3 regions of the Pseudomonas syringae pv. tagetis genome follow, and region 1 is predicted to be linked to each of the others. Evidence: predicted binding sites of a transcription regulator. Region 1 holds the regulator's gene; each other region holds the start of a gene.
The links. Region 1 encodes sigma-54, which starts transcription at its own class of promoters, with help from an activator protein. Its sites were predicted from a motif close to ANTGGCATNNANNTTGCTNT; they were not measured.
Positions count from the first base shown of each region.

Region 1 (2,267 bases):
GGCGAGCGTCGCCGCGTGGAAATCGCTCGGGCGCTGGCTACCGCACCGAAATTCATCCTTCTGGATGAACCGTTCGCAGGCGTTGATCCTATTTCCGTGGGCGATATCAAGCAGATCATTCATCACCTCAAGGCCAAGGGTATCGGCGTACTGATCACCGACCACAACGTCCGTGAAACGCTGGATATCTGCGAAACTGCCTACATCGTCAACGATGGGCAACTGATCGCAGAAGGCGACTCCGAGACCATTCTGGCGAACCAACTGGTGAAAGAGGTCTACCTCGGCCACGAATTCCGCCTTTAATCGACTGCCCTTTACGCTTAGCAGCCGATTGATGCCTACGCAGTGTATTGACAATATTTTATTTGTCATACCACTCTAGGCAAAGGCACAGGTTTCAGGCATATAATTTGCTTAAGTTGGCGCCACGGCGCCTGTAGTAGATGGCGCATGCGCGCCGGCGAATAAGGTGTTTAGCCCCTGCCATGAAACCATCGCTAGTCTTGAGAATGGGCCAGCAGCTGACGATGACACCGCAGCTGCAACAGGCAATCCGCTTACTTCAGCTTTCCACTCTGGACCTCCAGCAGGAGATCCAGGAAGCGCTGGAGTCAAATCCCATGCTGGAACGGCAGGAAGAAGGCGACGACTTCGATAACTCCGACCCGCTTGCCGACAACATCGAACAAAAGCCCAACCCTGACGTTCAGGAACCGACCTATCAGGAATCCGCGCCGACTGTGGATAACCTTGAAGATGGCGAATGGAACGAGCGTATCCCCAATGAACTGCCTGTCGATACGGCATGGGAAGACATTTACCAGACCAGCGCCAGCAGCCTGCCAAGCAACGATGATGACGAGTGGGACTTCACCACACGCACCTCTGCAGGCGAAAGCCTGCAAAGCCACCTGCTGTGGCAATTGAACGTCGCGCCAATGTCCGACAAGGACCGTCTTGTGGCGGTCACGCTGATCGATTGCATCAACAATCAGGGCTATCTGGACGAAACGCTCGATGAGATTCTCGAGTCTTTCGATCCCGAGCTGGACATCGAACTCGACGAGATCGAAGCCGTACTGCACCGTATCCAGCAGTTTGAACCGGCAGGCGTCGGCGCGCGAAACCTGAGCGAATGCCTGCTGCTGCAATTGCGTCAGTTGCCGGCGAAAACGCCGTGGCTGGCAGAAGCACAACGCCTGGTCACCGACTATATCGATCTGCTGGGAAGCCGCGACTACGGTCAGTTGATGCGGCGCATGAAGCTCAAGGAAGACGAGCTGCGCCAGGTCATCGAACTGGTCCAGAGCCTCAACCCGCGCCCTGGCTCACAGATCGAATCCACAGAAGCCGAATATGTCATTCCCGACGTGATCGTGCGCAAGGACAACGAGCGCTGGCTGGTCGAACTCAATCAGGAGTCAGTACCGCGCCTGCGCGTCAACCCGCAATACGCCGGCTTTGTGCGCCGCGCCGATACCAGCGCAGACAACACCTTCATGCGCAATCAGTTGCAAGAGGCGCGCTGGTTCATCAAGAGCCTGCAAAGCCGCAACGAGACGCTGATGAAGGTCGCCACACAGATCGTCGAACACCAGCGCGGTTTTCTCGAATACGGTGACGAGGCCATGAAGCCGCTCGTCCTGCACGATATTGCCGAGGCAGTGGGAATGCATGAGTCGACCATCTCGCGCGTGACCACTCAGAAATTCATGCACACTCCACGTGGCATTTACGAGCTGAAATACTTCTTCTCAAGCCATGTAAGCACTTCCGAGGGCGGCGAATGCTCGTCAACGGCAATTCGCGCAATCATCAAAAAACTGGTTGCGGCGGAAAATCAGAAAAAGCCGTTGAGTGATAGCAAGATCGCTGGTTTACTGGAGGCACAAGGCATTCAAGTAGCCCGTCGCACAGTCGCCAAGTACCGCGAGTCACTCGGTATAGCGCCTTCCAGTGAGCGTAAGCGGCTGATGTGATGCAGGCCGAGCCACAGCGTCCCAGAGACAGGCGCCATGCCTGTCTCCTTATGCACTGGCAAAGGAGAAAGCTGTATGCAAGTCAACATCAGTGGACACCAACTGGAAGTGACCAAACCCCTTCGCGAATACGTTGAGCTCAAGCTCAAGAAGCTCGAGGGGCATTTTGACAAGATTACCAACGTGCAGGTCACGATGACGGTCGAGAAGCTCAAGCAGAAGATCGAAGCCACGTTGCACATCCATGGTGGAGAGGTCGTTGCCAATGCTGAACATGACGATATG
Region 1 covers NZ_CP092923.1:4,763,244-4,765,510, forward strand. The annotation lists gene lptB (LPS export ABC transporter ATP-binding protein) at 1-306, shown strand, start outside; gene MME58_RS21185 (RNA polymerase factor sigma-54) at 489-1,982, shown strand; gene hpf (ribosome hibernation-promoting factor, HPF/YfiA family) at 2,058-2,267, shown strand, end outside.

Region 2 (2,267 bases), 740 kb from region 1:
GCCGTCCAGGCCGGCCATCAGCAGGGCAGCGAATGCCAGGTACGGGTTGGCTGCCGGGTCCGGGAAACGTGCTTCGATACGACGGCCGCGTGGGCTGGAGACGTAAGGAATACGGATCGACGCGGAGCGGTTACGCGCCGAGTAGGCCAGCATGACAGGAGCTTCGAAGCCCGGGACCAGACGCTTGTAGGAGTTGGTCGAAGGGTTGGTGAAACCGTTCAGTGCCTTGCCGTGCTTGATGATACCGCCGATGAAGAACAGGGCAGTGTCGGACAGGCCGGCATAGCCTTCGCCCGCGAAGGTGTTCTTGCCATCCTTGGAGATGGACATATGTACGTGCATACCCGAACCGTTGTCACCGTACAGTGGCTTAGGCATGAAAGTAGCGGTACGGCCGTATGCATCGGCAACGTTGTGTACGCAGTACTTCAGGGTCTGGACTTCGTCAGCCTTCTTGACCAGCGTGTTGAATTTCACGCCGATTTCGTTCTGGCCGGCAGTGGCTACTTCGTGGTGGTGAACTTCCACGACCTGGCCCATTTCTTCCAGGGCGTTGCACATTGCGGTACGGATTTCGTGGTCGTGGTCGACTGGTGGCAGCGGGAAATAGCCACCCTTGACGCCTGGACGGTGGCCTTTGTTGCCGCCATCGACGTCGCCGTCGGTCATCCAGGAAGCCTGTTCGGAGAAAATCTTGAACATGGAGCCGGAGATGTCGGACTTGAACTTCACTTCGTCGAAGATGAAGAACTCTGGCTCAGGGCCTACAAAGACGGTGTCGCCGATACCGGTGGACTTCAGGTATTCCTCGGCACGGTGGGCAATCGCGCGCGGGTCGCGGTCGTAGCCTTGCATGGTCGAAGGTTCGATGACGTCGCAGACCAGCACCAGGGTCGGCTCTTCGGTGAACGGGTCGAGCAGTGCGGTTTCGTCGTCCGGCAGCAGAATCATGTCGGAGGCTTCGATACCTTTCCAGCCAGCAATGGAGGAACCGTCGAACATTTTGCCGACTTCGAAGAAATCGTCTTCCAGTGCATCGCGCGCAGGCATGGTGACGTGCTGCTGCTTGCCCTTGGTGTCCGTGAAGCGCAGATCAATCCATTTAACGTCATGATCTTTGATGAGTTGAACCGACTTCGACATGGTGTCCTCCGGGTGGCTAGAGACCGACTTGATAGAGTTGTGGTCCCTTGAATTTGGGTGATGCCGGCGCGAATACTCTGCCAAGGCAACCTGCCTCACAAGGGAGCAATTTGCATGCCAGTGCCCCGTGTTGGGTTTTTTGCTTCAAATGCAGGCTTTCAGGGGGCGAAAAGGCGTTGTGAGGGAAAAATGCGCACCTTTATGGCGCTGCAATTTGGTGCGCCGACTCTTTTTGGTGCGCGGATGATTGCGTGTACGATAACTGGTTAAACCTTGAGCAATTTCCGCTATAATCCGCGCCCCCCTTTTTTGGTCGGCACCTCGCGCTCCGTTTCCATGAAACTAATCGTTAAAGTTTTCCCTGAAATCACCATCAAAAGCCCCCCGGTGCGCAAGAAATTCATCCGGCAGTTGGGCAAGAACATTCGTACCGTGCTCCGTGAACTGGACACGGACATTGTCGTGGGTGGCGTATGGGACAACCTTGAGGTCGAAACCCGGCTGACCGACCCCAAAGTGCTGCAGGGCATCAGGGAGCGGCTGAGCTGCATGCCGGGAATTGCCAATTTCCTGCAGGTGGCCGAGTACCCGCTGGGCGATCTGGACGACATCGTTGCCAAGTGCAAACTGCACTATGCCGACCTGTTGCCCGGCAAGATGTTCTCAGTGCGTTGCAAACGCGCCGGGCGCCACGATTTCAGCTCAATGGATGTCGAGAAATACGTCGGCAGCAAGTTGCGGATGCAGTGTGGTGCTGCCGGAATCGAGCTGAAAAAGCCCGATCTGGTCGTACGGATGGAAATTCGCGACCAACGGTTGTTCGTCGTTCATGACCAACATCAGGGCATGGGCGGTTACCCGCTGGGTGCGCTGGAGCAGACACTGGTATTGATGTCCGGCGGGTTCGATTCGACCGTTGCGGCCTACCAGATCATGCGCCGCGGCCTGATGGCGCACTTCTGCTTCTTCAATCTGGGCGGACGTGCCCACGAACTGGGCGTAATGGAAGTCGCGCACTTCATCTGGAAGAAGTACGGAAGTTCGCAGCGTGTGCTGTTTGTCAGCGTGCCGTTCGAGGAAGTTCTCGGAGAAATTCTGCAGAAAGTCGATAACAGTCATATGGG
Region 2 covers NZ_CP092923.1:5,500,948-5,503,214, reverse strand. The annotation lists gene glnA (glutamate--ammonia ligase) at 1-1,143, opposite strand, end outside; gene thiI (tRNA uracil 4-sulfurtransferase ThiI) at 1,480-2,267, shown strand, end outside.
Region 2: the regulator sigma-54 is predicted to act here: its motif matches at 1,246-1,265, upstream of glnA (glutamate--ammonia ligase).

Region 3 (2,267 bases), 740 kb from region 1:
CGATCGTATCCACCGTCGACGTCAGGTTCTGCATGCTTTCAAGGCTGCTGAACTGCGCCAGTTGCGCCACGAACTGCGTGTTGTCCTGCGGGTCCAGAGGATTCTGGTTCTTCATCTGCGTGACCAGCAGTTGCAGAAACGAGTCCTTGCCCAACGTACCGGTAGAGTCCGTCTTGGTCGGTGTCGGGTTCTGCAGCGTATTCAGGAATGTCGATGAGACGCTGGTTGCTGAGGTGTTATCAACGGCCATAACTTTTGCCTTCTATCACTGACCGAGGGTCAGAACCTTCTGCATCATGGATTTAGCGGTGTTCATGATTTCTGCGTTGGTCTGGAAAGACCGGCTGGCAGAAATCATGTCGGCCATTTCTTCCACGACATTGACGTTTGGGTAATAGACATACCCGTCTTTGTCAGCGGAAGGATGATTGGGCTCGTAACGTGCTTCCAGGTTCGAGCTGTCTTCGATGATGCCGTTGACCTGAACGCCCTGCCCGGCTTCGCCCTGGTCCTGGAACAACGAACCACCTGTGGACTGCTGACCCTGCATCACGGTGGCGAACACCGGGTGACGGGCGCGGTAGGTCTGGTCCATGCTCGAAGACACGGTCTCGGCGTTGGCGATGTTACTGGCCGTGGTGTTCAGACGCGTGGTCTGGGCACTCATGGCGCTACCGGCAATGTTGAACACATTGGCTAGTGACATGAATTATTCTCCGCGAAGGGCTGCAACCAGCCCCTTGAACTTGCTGTTGAGCAATGTGAAGCTGGCCTGGAAGCCCATGGCGTTCTCGGTGTAGCTGGCCTGCTCGACCTGAGAATCGACGGTGTTCTGGTCCAGCGAAGGCTGCGACGGGGTGCGATACATCAGCGTCCCGTCATCATTGCCCATGCCTTCGGCTTCGATATGGCGGCTGTTGGTCTTGTTCAGCGCGAAATGACCGTTCTGCACCTTGTCGTTTTCGGCAGCCAGCACCGACGAGAAGTCCAGATCGCGAGCCTTGAAGTTCGGGGTATCGGCGTTGGAGATGTTGTTGGCCAACACCTCTGCACGCTGAGCCCGGAAGTTCAGAGCCTTTTCATGTATGCCTAGCGCTTTATCGAAGCTGATGCTCATTTCGGGAAACCTTTGCCGGTTGACCTGATTCTGTTGTTACTGACAAAGCAATCAGCGTGCCATGTTGTAAAAGCCAATGATTGCGGGGGCCGCAGGCAGCGGTGAGGCGGCAATGCCAGAAAAGCGGCAAGGCATTTCCGCTGTGGAGGGGCAAAGCGGCAAGGTGGGTGCCGTTTTTTTGCCAGTACCGGCTTGCCGCCTGGCAATCGTGGCCCTTCATCATTGCCTCAACCGGACACCCAATAAAAAAGAGACCCGAAGGTCCCTTTGACGATTGATCAGAGGCCAAGCTCGCTCAACCCCGGGTGATCATCCGGTCGGCGCCCCAGCGGCCAATGGTATTTGCGCTCGGACTCGGCGATCGGCAAATCATTGATGCAGGCAAAGCGCCGTTGCATAAGGCCGTTTGCGGCAAACTCCCAGTTTTCATTACCGTACGAGCGGAACCAGTTGCCTGAGTCGTCGTGCCATTCATAGGCATAACGCACGGCAATGCGGTTATCAGTAAACGCCCACAGTTCCTTGATCAGCCGGTAGTCCAGCTCTTTGCGCCACTTGCGCTCGAGAAAGGCCTGAGCCTCTGTGCGGCCATTGATGAACTCACTGCGGTTACGCCAGTAGGTGTCTTCGGTGTAGGCCAGCGCAACTTTCGCCGCATCGCGCGAATTCCAGCCATCCTCGGCGCCACGGACCTTCTGAACAGCCGTCTCCAAGGTAAAGGGTGGAAATGGCGGTCTTCCTTTATCACTCATCTCAGCGTCCTCAGAACGGTTTATAGGGCAAAAATTTTCCATCAAGGGTGATCACGGCTCGCTCGCCCCCTTCCGGATCTTCGACTTTCTTGATGTCGAGCTTGAAGTTGATTGCGCTGATGATGCCGTCGCCGAACTGCTCATGCACCAATGCCTTCAGCGTTGTGCCGTAGACCTGAACCATTTCATGGAAGCGGTAGATCGTCGGGTCGCTTGAGACGTCTTCGACATTGCCGCGCAACGGGATGGTTTGCAGTTCGGCGACCGCGTCCCTGTCCAGCCCGAGACGCTCGGCAACTACCTCGGCCACCGCTTCCGGCAATGGGTGCTGACCGAGCAATGCAGCCGTGACATACACCACGCTCAACCCCGTACCTTCTGCAAGCCCTGCCCACGTC
Region 3 covers NZ_CP092923.1:4,023,547-4,025,813, forward strand. The annotation lists gene flgD (flagellar hook assembly protein FlgD) at 1-250, opposite strand, end outside; gene flgC (flagellar basal body rod protein FlgC) at 266-706, opposite strand; gene flgB (flagellar basal body rod protein FlgB) at 710-1,117, opposite strand; gene MME58_RS17835 (nuclear transport factor 2 family protein) at 1,396-1,869, opposite strand; gene cynS (cyanase) at 1,880-2,267, opposite strand, start outside.
Region 3: the regulator sigma-54 is predicted to act here: its motif matches at 1,162-1,181, upstream of flgB (flagellar basal body rod protein FlgB).